Regions from separate parts of the Pseudodesulfovibrio aespoeensis Aspo-2 genome, predicted to be linked through region 3. Evidence: predicted binding sites of a transcription regulator. Region 3 holds the regulator's gene; each other region holds the start of a gene.
The links. Region 3 encodes sigma-54, which starts transcription at its own class of promoters, with help from an activator protein. Its sites were predicted from a motif close to CTGGCACGGNNNNTGCTT; they were not measured.

Region 1: a site for sigma-54 is predicted at 1,906-1,923, ahead of DAES_RS01770 (flagellar hook protein FlgE). Genes of this name have one in related genera too.
Region 2: a site for sigma-54 is predicted at 1,774-1,791, ahead of DAES_RS14640 (TadE/TadG family type IV pilus assembly protein). Genes of this name have one in related genera too.
Region 4: a site for sigma-54 is predicted at 1,749-1,766, ahead of fliD (flagellar filament capping protein FliD). Genes of this name have one in related genera too.

Annotation. Positions count from the first base shown of each region.
Region 1 covers NC_014844.1:394,557-398,103, forward strand. Annotated here, with positions in the region: gene DAES_RS01765 (methyl-accepting chemotaxis protein) at 1-1,781, opposite strand, end outside; gene DAES_RS01770 (flagellar hook protein FlgE) at 2,021-3,547, shown strand, end outside.
Region 2 covers NC_014844.1:3,152,947-3,156,493, reverse strand. Annotated here, with positions in the region: gene DAES_RS14650 (TadE/TadG family type IV pilus assembly protein) at 1-74, opposite strand, end outside; gene DAES_RS14645 (VWA domain-containing protein) at 84-1,412, opposite strand; gene DAES_RS14640 (TadE/TadG family type IV pilus assembly protein) at 1,318-1,704, opposite strand; gene DAES_RS14635 (sigma-54-dependent transcriptional regulator) at 1,972-3,396, shown strand.
Region 3 covers NC_014844.1:1,654,772-1,658,318, reverse strand. Annotated here, with positions in the region: gene rapZ (RNase adapter RapZ) at 1-47, opposite strand, end outside; gene DAES_RS07435 (PTS sugar transporter subunit IIA) at 68-517, opposite strand; gene hpf (ribosome hibernation-promoting factor, HPF/YfiA family) at 520-1,059, opposite strand; gene rpoN (RNA polymerase factor sigma-54) at 1,095-2,501, opposite strand; gene lptB (LPS export ABC transporter ATP-binding protein) at 2,745-3,470, opposite strand; gene DAES_RS07415 (LptA/OstA family protein) at 3,471-3,547, opposite strand, start outside.
Region 4 covers NC_014844.1:2,411,815-2,415,361, forward strand. Annotated here, with positions in the region: gene DAES_RS11075 (CgeB family protein) at 1-356, shown strand, start outside; gene DAES_RS11080 (flagellin N-terminal helical domain-containing protein) at 771-1,655, shown strand; gene fliD (flagellar filament capping protein FliD) at 1,820-3,532, shown strand.

The sequences.
Region 1 (3,547 bases), 1.3 Mb from region 3:
TTGAGCCGGAAGAAGCCGATGGTTTGCTGCAGTTGCACGGACTGGCCTGCAAGCTCCTCGGAGGTGGAGGCCACCTCTTCGGACGTGGCTGCGTTGCGCTGAACCACGGTGTCCAGATCCTGGATGGCGGCGTTGATCTCTTCCGCGCCCACGTTTTGCTCCATGGTGGCGGCGGAGATCTCGTGGATCAGCTCGGCGGTCTTGCGGATGTCGGGCACGAGCTTCTCCAGCATCTTGCCCGCCTTGTTGGCCACCTGATTGCTCGATGCCGAGAGCTGGCCTATCTCGGCTGCCGCCGCGCCGCTGCGCTCGGCCAGCTTGCGCACCTCGGCGGCGACTACGGCGAAACCCTTGCCGTGTTCGCCTGCGCGGGCCGCCTCGATGGCCGCGTTGAGCGCCAGCAGGTTGGTCTGGCGCGCGATATCCTCGATGATGGTGATCTTGTCGGCGATCTCGGTCATGGCGCTGACGGCCTGGGCCACGGCTTCGCCGCCTTCCTGCGCCCCATCGGCGGCCTGGCTGGCCAGGGTCTCGGTCTCGCGGGCGTTCTCCGCGTTCTGGCCGATGCTCGCCGTCATCTCCTCCATGGCCGAGGAGAGTTTGTCCACGGCCTGGGCCTGGTTGTTGGCGCCGATGGAGAGATCCTGCGCCGTGGCGCTCAGCTCCTCGCCGCCAGCCGAGACCTGCTCGGCAGCCGCGTGCACGTCGCCCACGATGCTCTGGAGCTGGGCGGCCATGCGCTCGAAGGCCTCCTTGAGCAGCAGCATCTCGCCGCTGAAGCTGCCCTCGAACCGGACATCCAGATTGCCTTCGCTGATGGACCCGGCCTGGGCCGCGATCACGGTCAGGGGGCGGGTGATCAGTCTGCGGGAGATGAAGAAGAGGACGAGCACGGCCAGCACCAGGCCCGCCGCGCCGGTGAGCAGCAGCCGGGTCTGCAACTGGCTGGCGTCGGCCATGAGGTCGCTCTGGTCGGCGGCCAGGGCCACGATCCAGCCGGTTTCAGGCACCTGGCTGAAGGCCATGAACTTGGTCAGTCCCTGCCACTGGTATTCGATGAAGCCGCTCTTGCGGGCCATCATGGTCTGGATGAAGTCGCGGTCGCTCAGATCCTGGAAGATGAGATCCTTGTTGGGGTGGGCCAGGATGCGGCCTTCGGGATCGAGGATGAAACAGTAGCCCTCGGAACCCACCTTGACCGGATCAATGTACTCGGCGGTGAAGGCCGAGGCCATGACCGACATGCCCACATAGCCCACGGTCCGGCCCTGGTCGCGGATCTGCACGGCGATGGCCACGCGCGGCTGCTTGCTCACCGGGGAGAGGACGATGTTGGAGATGTAGGAGGGCTTGCCCTGCTTGATGATGGTGGTGAAGTATTCCTGGGTGACATAGGACTTGCCCCGCCCGCCGGGGTTGGTGGTGACCACGGAGATGCCCTGGGCGTCGTGGACAAAGAGCGATTCTAGAGACGGGTCCGCCTCCCTGGCCTTGGTCAGCCACGCGGTGGCTGCCTCAAAGTCGCCGCCAAGGGCCGCCTCGATGACCGACTGGTTCTCGGCGGCCAGGGTCAGGTAGCGCAGCCGGTCGTTGAGCCAGCCGCTCAGGGTCGAGGCCACAGTCCTGCTGTTTTGCGAGAGGATTTTGTCGGATATGGACAGGGTCAGGCTTTTGGTGCTCAGGTTCACGTCGGTGACGACAGAGCCGAGCAGCACGAGAATGACCACCGAGATGACAAGGATCAGTCGCTGCCCGACTCCGAGGTTGTGTATTGCGCGCATAAAGGTCTCCTGCCTGATGTTACAGTTTCCCCAACCCTATGACAAAAATGTTGCACGAGGCAATTATAAAAAGAAAACCCGGCAATTGCCGAAGCCGATGCCCCTGGCAGGGCCGGGTTTGCCCCTGGCATGCTCCTTGCTCAAGCCACGGCGGAGAAGCAATGGGGAATTATCTGCCGGGGATCGGGTCTCCCGGCTTTTCCCGACCGGATCCGGGCCTTCCCGGATTGGAGGAAAGCATGAGTTTCAGCAGTCTGTACGTGGGTGCCACGGGCGTTGTTGCCCATGGCGAACGGATGCAGGTCGTTGCCAACAACCTTGCCAACGTCAGCACTATAGGTTTCAAGAAGGCGGACGCCCTGTTTGGCGATCTGATGAGCAGTCAGCTCGGATACGGCGGCGGGCAGTTCGAATCGGGCAGCAGCTACGCCAGCCAGATGGGCCAGGGCGTAAGCATGTCCGCCATCCGCACCGTGTTTGCCGAGGGGGGGCTGGAGAACACGACCACCACCACCGACCTTGCCATCACGGGCAACGGGTTTTTCGGCGTCCGCGACACGACCGCAGGCGGGACCATGGGCGCGAGCCACTACACCAGGGCCGGATCGTTCCGTTTCAACAACGACGCCTATCTGGTCGATCCCCATGATTTCAGGCTCCAGGGCTATGCCGTGGACCGCGAGACCGGCGTTGTGGCGACCCAGGTGTCGGATGTCCAGCTTCCCTACGAGGACGTGGTCATCGATGGCCAGCCTGTCCGTCTCGTGCGCTCGCAGCCCCGGGCGACCACGGACGTGGAGATGGTCACCAACCTCGACGCCGTGGCCACGGAGCAGTATAGCAGCGCCACCAATCCGTTCTTCGCCATGCTCGAAGCGTACAACGGCAGCTCGGGATCAAAGCCCTTTGGCGAGAACCTGCCTGCCTATTCCTCGGCCCTGACCATCTATGACGCGGACGGCAACGAGCACGAGATGACGGTCTATTTCGACCCGGTCAACGCCTCGTCCCTGTCAAACGCGGCGCCCGGCTACAGCTATTGGGAATACCTGGTGGCCCTGCCCGGCTCGTCCGACGGTTCGGGCGCCTACGGTACCTCGGCGGCGGGGCTGGCTGGAATGGGCGTCCTGACCTTCAACGGCTCGGGCCAGTTGGTGGGCCAGTCCGCCTATTCCCTGACCGGCGGGGCCGACGGCAAGAACCTGAGCAACTGGGCGCCCGCCACCTTCAACCTCGATGGCGAGCCCCAGGTCTCCTTTACCTTTGGCAGCAACGGGGCGGCCATCGGAACCGAGCAGTTGGTGAGCTATGATTTCGGCCTGACTTCCACCACGTCCACATGGCTCTCCGGCGCGGCCACCGCCGCAGGGGTCGGCCTGAATGTGGGCAACCTGGTGCAGATGGCCAACGAGGCGCGCGATGCCCGCATCACCACCAGCTACGACCAGAGTTCGTTCACCGCCTACCAGATCCAGGACGGCTTCACCTGGGGCTATCTGCTCAACACCAGCGTGGACGGCGACGGGTTCCTGAGCGGCTATTTCTCCAACGGACAGACCGAGGAGTTCTATCAGGTCGCCAACTACCGCTTTGCCAGCGAGTGGGGGCTGCGCCGCGACGGGGGCAACAACTTCGTGGCCACCGATGCCTCTGGCGCGGCCATGGATGGCAAGGCCTTGGTCGGGGGGCGCGGCTCTTTCGTGCAGAACACCCTGGAGATGAGCAACGTGGACATGGCCGAGGAATTCGCCAGCATGATCATCACC
Region 2 (3,547 bases), 1.5 Mb from region 3:
AAAGGCAGGATCAGGGCGAATTCCATGGTGGTCATGCCCCGGCGGCGGGAGTCTGTGGAGTGTTGGTGCAGCATGTGTTCCTCCTAGTTCAGGAGCCGCCAGCCCAGTTGCTTGCCGATCTTCTTGAAGACATCCGGGATGTCGTAGACCGACGGGGCGTCGAAATAGTGGTCGTTTGTCCCGGCCTTGCTCGACGCGATCTGCTTCATGAGGGAGATGTCGGTGTTGTCGGACACGCCGAAGCGGATGGCGAAGATCTCGATGCCCTCGTCCTTGGCCAGTTGTGCCTCGGCCAGCATGTCCTGGTTGAGCACGCCGCCGTCCTGGCAGTGGGCAGTGTCCACGCCCATGCCGTAATAGGCGTTGGTCCAGTAGTTGTTGGGCCTGAACGAGGCCCGGTAGGAGCCGCCGCATTCGCCGTCCTCGGTGTCGCCGTCGGTCAGCACGATCATGATCTTGCGGAAGTCCTTCTTGTCGCCCGCCTGGGTGTAGGGGGCCTCTGGCGTGAGCATGTGGCGCGCCCACTTGATGCCCTCGGAGATGACCGTGCCCGACGCGCTGCCCAGCGCGGTCTGGGAGTTGATGCCTTCGACGATGTCGCCCTTGTCCTGGCTCAGGGGCCTGGATTCCGGGATGCTGGAGCAGGTGTCGAGGTCGATCTGGTTTCTGTAGTAGGACGAGAGCGCCCAGTACATGCTCATGAAATCCTCGTGGATGCCGGTGTTGACCGAGCCGTCGGCGTTGCGGCAGCCCGCTTCGAGCCCGTCCACGTCGCCGCCCAGGCGCACCTTGCCGCGAAAGGCCACCAGCCCGACCTTGGTGTCCGGCTGCTGCCCGTCCGGGATGAGCAGGTCGGTCAGGCCGATGGACGCCTCCTTGACCAGGTTGATGGGCGTGCCCTTCATGGAGCCGGAGTTGTCGATGACAAAGACGATCTCAAGCTTGTTGAACCCGGCTGCGGCCCCGGCCTCGACCCACTGGTCGGCCAGGTTGAGGAAGCCCATGACCAGCAGGTTGACCTTGGCCTTGGCCGTGACCACCACGCTGCGCACCTCGGTGCCGGGGGAGACGCTCTCGACCACGGCATCGGGCATGTTGGTGTGGATCATGTCGCTCACGGCCTGCTGGACGATGCCCTTGCTCAGGTCCGGGTCATAGGGCAGCTCCAGGCTGCCGGCCAGGGCGCCCGCGTCCACCGCGGCCTGGAGCCGGGTGTGGGTGACGTACATGTTGCCCATGTCCACGGCCAGCCCGGCCACGGCCAGCAGCACCGGCAGCAGCAGGGCGATGAAGGTGCTGGCCGCGCCGCTCTCGGACCTAGGGCAGGGGCATTGTGGTCTGGGCGACGAGTTCGAGGGACGCCTGACTGGTGAGCAGCTCGAGGGCGTTCTGGATGAACGGGTGGTAGGCATAGGAAACCTCGACGGTGACAGTGTTGGAGGCGGAGTCGGCGGTGACGGAGGTGGTCACGGCCTCGCTCTTGAGTCCCTGAGTGACGGCCTGGACCAGGGCCTCGATGTCCGAGGCCGTGCCGTCCATGAGCGCCATGCGCGCGCCCTCGCGGCTCGCCTGGACCACGCTCGAATAGGCGTGCATGGCCCCGGCACCTTCCACGAGGGTGAAGAGCAAGAGGGCCATGAACGGCAGCATCAGCGCGAATTCGACTGCGGCCAGTCCCCGGCGTGAATCGTCCCGCTTCCTCATGTGCATATCTCCTTAACAAAGGACAGGCTCCGTGCAACGGCCCTGACAGCGGGCCGAACGCCCTTGTCATAGCAATGGGTGTGCCATCATGGGGTGCCGGGCAACGTTTCATTGCATATCGCTGTTATTCATTGATATTTGAAAGATCGTCCCTCAGCCGGGTCCGGCGCGGGCCCGGTGTTCAAACATGGATATCCATTTTTCATGGATTTCCCTGCCATGACCGTGTATCGTGTCGGCAAGACAGAGGGGAAGAGGGGAGGAACCATGGCCGAGCGGATACTGGTCGTTGACGACGACCGCGCGTTTCAGGGGATGCTGGTGGAGGCCCTGATCGAGAAGGGGTATGCGGTGGACACCGCGTCCACCGCCGAGGAGGGCATCCGCAAGGCAGGGGTTATGGGGCCGGACCTGATCCTGCACGACATCAAGCTGCCGGGCATGTCGGGCCTGGACGCCCTGGCGCATCTGGCCCAGGCCGCGCCGGGCGTGGATGTCATCGTCATGACCGGCTACGCGTCCAAGGATTCCGGGGTGCAGGCCATGCAGCGCGGGGCCTACGACTACTTCACCAAGCCCTTTTCCCTGGTGGAGATGGAGGTGGTGGTGCGCCGCGCGCTGGAGAAGCGGCGGCTCCAGCAGGAGCTGGCCGAGCTCAAGCAACGCGGCAAGGAGAGCCCGCTCAACGCCATCATCGGCCAGTCCGCGCCCATGCGCGCCCTCAAGGAGCGCATCGCCAGGGTGGCCGGGCTCAACGCCGATGTCCTGATCCTGGGCGAGACCGGCACCGGCAAGGAGCTGGTCTCGGACACCATCCACACCCTGAGCGCACGGGCCAGGGGGCCGTTCGTCAAGATCAACTGCGCGGCCATCCCGGAAAATCTCATCGAGAGCGAACTGTTCGGCCACGAGAAGGGGGCCTTTACCGGGGCCGCCGCTGCCAAGGCGGGCAAGTTCGAGCAGGCCAAGTCCGGCACCATCCTGCTGGACGAGATCGGCGACATGCCGCTCAATCTCCAGCCCAAGCTGCTGCGCGCCGTGGAGCAGAAGCAGGCCGAGCGGTTGGGCGGGGCCAAACCCGTGACCTATGACGTGCGCATCATCGCGGCCACCAACCAGGAGCTGGAAAGGCGCGTGGAGAGCGGCGCGTTCCGCAGCGATCTCTACTACCGGCTCAACGTGGCCACTCTGCTCCTGCCGCCGCTGCGCCAGCGCAAGGACGACCTGCCGCTCCTGGCCGAGTTCTTCCTGGACCGGGCCAACCGGCGGCTGGGCACGGACATCTGCGCCATCTCCCAGCAGGCCATGGAGATATTCTTCAACTACGACTGGCCGGGCAATGTCCGCCAGTTCGCCAATGCGGTGGAGCGGGCGGCCATCTTCTGCACCTCGACAGTCATTACCCCCGGCGACGTGGATCAGGCGTTCTCCAACAAGCGGCCCGCCGGAACCTGCGACCCGTGCCCGCCGCAAGCCGCGCCCGGCGCAACGATTGCCCAGGCCGCAGCCGAGGCGGACGGGCTGCCGCTCCGGCAGGCCCTGGTCCGCTTCGAGCGGGCGCGCATCGAGGACGCCCTGCGCCGGGCCAGGGGCGTGCAGACCGATGCTGCCGCCAGCCTGGGCATCTCGGCCAAGAACCTCTGGAACAAGCTCCAGAAGCACGGCATGGATCCGACCGCCTTCAAGGGATAGCGACAGGACACAGATGTCTCCGCAAGGGGCTGGGCTTCGGCGCAGCCCCTTTTTCGCGTGCCTTTGCGCCCGCAAACGCACCCCTCTCCGACTCCTGGGTGCGCCATCCATTTTTCGTGTATTTGCGTATTCTCCCGAATCATTTGGAGTT
Region 3 (3,547 bases):
GAAATGCCGGTCACGACGACCATGGGAAAGGTGTTGGCTGGCGTCACTGACATGGCTCCTGCACAGGCTAGACCTCTTCGAGGAGCTTCCAGAGCGCCTCGTTGCTTTCGGCCTCCATGAACTCGCGCCGGAAGGCCTCGTCCTTGAGCACCCGGGAGACCTGGGCCAGGATGCGCAGATGCATGCCTGCCACCTGCTCAGGGGCGAGCACAAGAAAGAAGATGGCGCACGGCTTGTGGTCCAGGGCCGCGAAATCGACCCCTGAGACGCTCCTGCCGACCACCACAATGACCTGCTCCAGGTCTTCGAGCTTGCCGTGGGGGATGGCGATGCCGTCACCGATGCCCGTGGTGCCGAGGTTTTCACGATCAAGAAGGACACGGACCGCGAGGTCCGTGTCCATCTCTGGATATTTCACGCCCACCGGGGCGAGGAGTTCTTCAAGCACCTCCGGCTTTGTGGCGGAGGCGAGGTCATAAAGGACGAGGTCCTTGTCCAGGTAATCACCGAGTTTCATGCTTAGTTTCCAGGATCGATCAGACCGAAGTCGCCGTTCTTGCGCTTGTAGATTACGTTCACTCCCTCGGTCTCGGCGTTGAGAAACACGAGGAACTCGTTGTCAAGGGTCTCCAACTGGAGGGCCGCCTCGTCAACGGACATGGGCTTTGGTTCATAAGTGTCGGTGCCGACTATGGTCGGCCCGGACTCTCCGGGAATGCTCCCGTAGGACAGGAAGTTCATCTGGACCTTGTTGCCGCGCGCCTGCTTGGTCCTGTCCTTGATCTTTTCGCGCATCCGTCGCATCTGGGCTTCCAGCTTGTCGAGCACCATGTCGATGGTCGAGTACATGTCTTCGGAGTCTTCATAGGCGGAAATATGGATGCCGTCGGCATTCAGGATGATATCCGCCTTGTGGCGGAACTTGTCGACCAGCAGGTTGACCTGGAGGTCGGCCTCCGCGTCGGAAACATACTTGCCCACCTTTTCAAAACGCTTTTGCGCATAGCCCTTGAGATGATCGGACGGCTCAAAGTTCTTGAAAGTGAAGCTTATGTTCATACATTCCTCCTGGTTGAACGTGCTGAAAGCCTGCCTTAGAAATACTGCTTTCTCTTGGAAGACGACGCTATGCCCATGGCGGAGCGGTATTTGGCCACTGTGCGGCGGGCGATGTTCACTTCGAGCCTCTCCTGAAGTATCTCGCCTATCCGCTCGTCGCTCAAGGGTTTTTTATGGTCTTCCGCGGCGATCATCTGCTTGATGAGCGCCTTGACACTCTCGGAGCCTACCTGGGAGCCGTCATTGAGATCCAGCGCGCTGTTGAAGAAAAACTTCAACTCGAAGATGCCGTGCGGTGTGGACACGTACTTGCTGGTCGTGATGCGGCTGACGGTGGACTCGTGCATCTCGATGTCTTCTGCCACCTCCTTGAGGATGAGCGGTTTGAGTCTTGTCACGCCTTCCTCAAAGAAATCACGCTGAAAGCGGACAATACTCTCAACTACTTTGTACAAGGTTCTCTGCCTCTGGTACAGGCTTTTCATCAGCCAGGCGGCAGATCGCATCTTTTCCTGGAAATACTCTTTTTCCTTGTTCTTGGCCCCCTGCATGGTCTCCAGGTAGAAAGAGTTCATCTGGAGCCGGGGCAGCCCGTCCTCGTTGAGGATGATGACAAAATCCTCGCCGTACTTGTAGACGAAAACATCCGGGCTGACATAATGGGGTTCGGCGCTGGCGTAGTGGGAGCCGGGCATGGGGTCGAGCGTCTGGAGCTGTTCGATGTACTCCTTGAGCTCGTCCATGGAAATCTTGAACTTGCGCGCCAGGGGCTTGAAACGGTTCTTCTCCAGGTCTTCCAGGTGATCGCGGACCAGGGAGACCAGGATCGGATCGTCGTAGCCAAGCACCTCCATCTGCACCAGCAGACACTCCTGCGGGGTGCGCGCCCCAACACCCACCGGGTCGAGCCGCTGCAACCGCCGGATAACCGACTCCACCTCCTCGGGCGTGGCGGTGACCATGCTCATGATCTCTTCAATGGTCGCCTGGAGATACCCGTTGTGGTCGAGGTTGCCGACCACCACATCGCCAATGGCGACCTCGCGCTCGGTGAAGTTGGAGAGCCGCATCTGCCAGTTGAGATGCCCCTCCAGGGTCGGCTTCGAGGCCAGACGCGCCTCAAAGGAAAGCCCCTCCTCAGGAATCTCGGAGTCGCGGGCCGTGGATTGTTTGGATGTGCTGGAGAACTCGCCGAGATAGTTTTCCCAGTCCGCAGTGCGGACAAGCTCCTCCTCGGCCTGGGATTCAGTCAACTTCTCAGGTTCGCGAATCTCGGTCTCGACTTCGGTCTCATCGAGAAACGGATTCTCCATGAGTTCCTGCTGGACCGTCTCCAAAAGCTCCAGTCGCGAGAGTTGCAACAGCTTGATGGCCTGCTGCAACTGCGGGGTCATGACCAGCTGCTGGGAGAGCTTGAGTTGCTGCCTGAGTTCCAATCCCATATTCTAAGCCTCTCGGACCAGAGTCATCGCGACTGCGTTCCGGGGGTTCGTTTCACTTTATTTCACCATCACATGCGATTCTTGGTTCAGACACTGCCACACATCACAAAAGGACGCAACACAATACTTATAACCCACTGTCGCGTCTCGATTAATACCAGAGAATACGCCACATGAAAAAAGTGTACCAATGATTCACCCTGGTGTAAATCGCCAAGAGCGGAAGGATGGGGAAAAAGGGGATCAGAGGCGGAAATCCTCGCCAAGATAGATTTGGCGGGCGCGGCTGTCCTGCACTATCTCCTCCGGGCTGCCCTCTAGAATGACCGACCCTTCGTACACGAGATAGGCACGGTCGCAGATGTTCAATGTTTCACGCACGTTGTGATCGGAGATAAGGATGCCGATGTCCATGCTTTTCAGGACCGAGATGATCTCCTGAATGTCGATGACGGCAATGGGATCGATACCGGCGAAGGGTTCGTCGAGCAGGATGAACTTGGGGTCCATGATCAGGGCGCGGGCGATCTCGAGCCTGCGCCGCTCGCCGCCGGAGAGAAACATGGCCGCCTGATCGGCCAGCTTGGTGATGGTGAACATCTCCATCAGCTCGTTGGCCCGTCGGTGTTGGGCCGCAGGGGTCATGGCCGTCTGCTCCAGGATGATCTGGAGGTTCTGGCGCACCGTGAGTTTCTTGAAGATGGAGCTTTCCTGCGGCAGATAGCTCACGCCCATGCGGGCGCGCTCGTGCAGGGGCTTGTCGGTCAGGGGCACGCCGCCCAGCGACACATGCCCGGTGTTGGGCTTGACGATGCCCACGAGCATGTAGAACGTGGTGGTCTTGCCCGCCCCGTTGGGGCCGAGCAGGCCGACCACCTCGCGGGTGTTGAGTTCGAGATTGATCCCGTGCACGACCTCTTTCTGGCCGTACCGTTTGGAGAGGTTGGCTGCGATGAGTCCGACGGCCATCTACTGCACCTTGATCTTTTCGGGCGTCAGGAAAATGGCCTGGACCCGCTTGCCCTGGCCGCTCACAACCTCGCTGC
Region 4 (3,547 bases), 760 kb from region 3:
TCGGTTATTATGACGACCTGCCGCGCTTCTATCCCCTGTCCGCCGTCAGCCTCAACTGCACCAGCCGCCAGATGAAAGGGGCGGTCAACCAGCGGATCTTCGATGTCCCTGCCTGCGGCGGATTCGTGCTCACGGACCACCGGGAACAGATGGAAGATCTCTTCGACCTTGAAACCGAGGCCGCGGTCTACCGCAACCCGGAAGAAATTCCACACCTGCTGGCCGCGCTTCTGGCCGATCCGGCCCGCCGCAGCAAGATATCCATGGCCGCCCGCAAGCGCATCCTGGCCGAGCACACCTACGAGATGCGCCTGCGCCGCCTGCTCGCGGTCATGCGCGACACCTTCGCCTCCTAGTGTGGCGACCGCACAATGCGCAAAGCCGCATTGTGCTGTGGACCGCTCCGCCCAAAAACGTGGTTTTAGCTTGCTCACGCCGCCTATGGCAACAGAGCCGGACATTCGTCCGGCTCTTGTGTCGCACCTTTTGGTAGGGATCAAATTTGAGGGCGCTACACGCCCCCCCGGCTTCCGCTTTCACTCCCCCTGCCAGCCAGCGGCGCGGCTGTCTGCGCGCCCGCTTTCGAGACGCATTTCCAGCCACAAGCCTTCACGCAACCTTTGGAATAAAAAAAAACATTCACACAACCTAAAGTTTTCGCATGACCGGACGATCAGTAGGGCAACACAAGAGAGATTTGCCCGGCAATCCCCGCCGCCGGAAAAACAGATCTCAGGCAAGGAAGCCGAAACACTTTCAAGGAGGAAACTATGTCCCTTATCATCAACAACAACCTGATGGCGATGAACGCCGCCCGCAACCTCGGCACCTCTTACGGCGCCCTGGAACTGTCCACCAGGCGTCTGTCCTCTGGTCTGCGCATCACCCAGGCTGCGGACGACGCCGCCGGTCTGGCCGTCCGCGAGCTCATGCGCGCCGACATCAGCTCCCTGCAGCAGGGCATCCGCAACGCCAACGACGCCATCTCCCTCATCCAGACGGCTGACGGCGCCCTGGGCGTCATCGATGAAAAGCTGATCCGCATGAAGGAACTGGCCATGCAGGCATCCACGGGTACCTACAACTCCGACCAGCGCCTGATCATCGACTCCGAGTATCAGGCCATGGCCTCGGAAATCACCCGTATCGCCAACTCCACGGACTTCAACGGCATCTACCTGCTCAACGGCAACCTCTCCGGCACCCACGACGGATCGACCCTGGCTGTCACCGGTCAGTTGAAGGTCCACTTCGGTACCGGCAACGACTGCTCGGAAGACTACTACTACATCCAGATCAACAGCTCCACGGCCTCGGCCCTGGGTGTCGGCCTGGGTGCAGGCACCGGCGCAGGCGCGTCCATCTCGACCCAGGCGCTGGCCCAGCAGGCTCTTGACGTGCTGAACACCGCCATCATCTCCAAGGACAAGATCCGCGCCAGCCTCGGTGCCCTGCAGAACAGGCTGGAGAACACCGTGACCGTTCTGGAGATTCAGTCCGAGAACGTTGCGGCTGCGGAATCCCGCATCTCCGACGTGGACGTGGCCAAGGAAATGACCCAGTTCGTTCGCAACCAGATCATGACCCAGGCCTCCGTCTCCATGCTGGCCCAGGCCAACTCCCTGCCGCGGATGGCCCTGTCCCTCATCGGCTAGGCGTAACCCAGGTCGCAGACACTGCGCACACAGGCCGGGCCCTCCCTCAGGGGGCTCGGCCCTTTGATTTCAACAAGTTGGCACAATAGCTCTCTGGCACCGGGCTTGCATTCACCACGGCAACCCAGTGCAACCAGGAAAAAACTTCCGACAGGGACAACGCCATGGCAGACGGAACATACACTTCCGGCTCGATCAACTTCACCGGCCTTGGAAGCGGCACCGACTTCAACAAGCTCATCGATGGCCTGATCGATGTGGAACGCACCCGCATCACGAGGCTGGAGACGTGGAAATCGTCGTGGAAATCCAAGAACGACCAGTTCGCCAGCCTGAACACGCAGATGCTTTCCCTCAAGACGACCCTTGAGGATTTCGACACCATCAACGAGTTCCTGAAGAAAACGGTCACCAGCTCCGACACGGCCCGGCTCACCGCCAGCGCCGAAAGCACCGCGATGGAAGCCAACACCTCCATTGAGATCGGCCAGCTCGCCGCCAACGACGTGCACATCACGGCGTCGGGCACCAGCTCGCTCAAGACCGCCATCACCAGCTCCAACACGTCCTTCACCTTTTCCTACGCGGGCAAAAGCTACACCATCAACGACATCCCGGCGGGCACGACCCTGGAAGGATTCGTCAACCTCGTCAACAACCACCCCGACTCGCGCAATCTCATCCGCGCCTCCACGGTATACGACGGCTCGGTCTACCACCTCCAGTTGAGCGGCATGGGCCAGGGCAGCAAGAACCAGCTGGTCATCTCGGACGACGGAGGCCTCATCTTCGGCGGGTCGGACTTTCTGCAGAGCCAGGAGGCAGTCAACGCCCAGATCCGCGTCAACGGGTTCCCGTCTGCGGGCGGCGGCTGGATCGAGCGCTCGTCCAACACCATCAACGACGTGCTCGAAGGGGTCACCCTCAACCTCCGCGAAGCGGAGGTCGGCAAGACAATAAAGCTGACCACGGCCACCGACGCCTCCGGCATCAAGGACACCGTCAAAAAGTTCGTCGATGCGGTCAACACCGTCCGCGCCCAGATCATCAAGATCACCAGCGTGGAAGAGGATGACTCGGGAAAAGCCACGGGGTCCCTCCTCACGGGCAACTACGGCGTTGACATGATCGCCCAGAAAATCAAAAATATCACGGCAGAAATGGGTCTCGGATTCACGCCGTGGGATGCCGACACCATGACCGGCGACCGGCTCTCGGCCCTGTCCCAGCTTGGCATCATGACCGATGCCGAGCAGGGCTCGCCGACCTACGGCCTGCTCAAGATCGATGAGGAAGTCTTTGACAAGGCCATGAAGGAGAACGACCCCGAGGACATCGCCAAACTGTTCTCGGCCAAGAACTTCGGCGAAAGCCAATCCACGGATTTCACCTTCTCCTCGCTCATCGAAGGGACCACCAAGCCCGGCGCGTACGACGTGAAGATCGTCAGCGACGGCAGCAAGATCATCAGCGCCACCATCAACGGCGAGGAGGCGTCCATCGACGGATGGGAGATCACGGGCAAGACGGGCGATGCGCTCGGTATGGCCATCCGCCTGGACAACATTTCGGCGGGTACCCACAACGGGACCGTCACCGTCAAAACGGGCAAGGTCGGCGAAATGATCGACGAGCTCAAGCAACTGACCAAGCCCTACAACAAGTACACCTACGAAGGCGGTCCGCTGTCGGTCCTGCAGGACAACTACAAAGACATCATGGAGTCCATCGACGACAAGATCGCCTATGAGACGACGCGCATCAACAAGATGGAAACCAATCTCAAGCTCAAATTCTCGCGTCTGGACGCCCTGCTCGGCCAGTACGAACTGTTGCAGGGACAGCTTGAGTCTTCCATCGCCCAGTTGACAGCATAGGAAGATCAGGAGGAT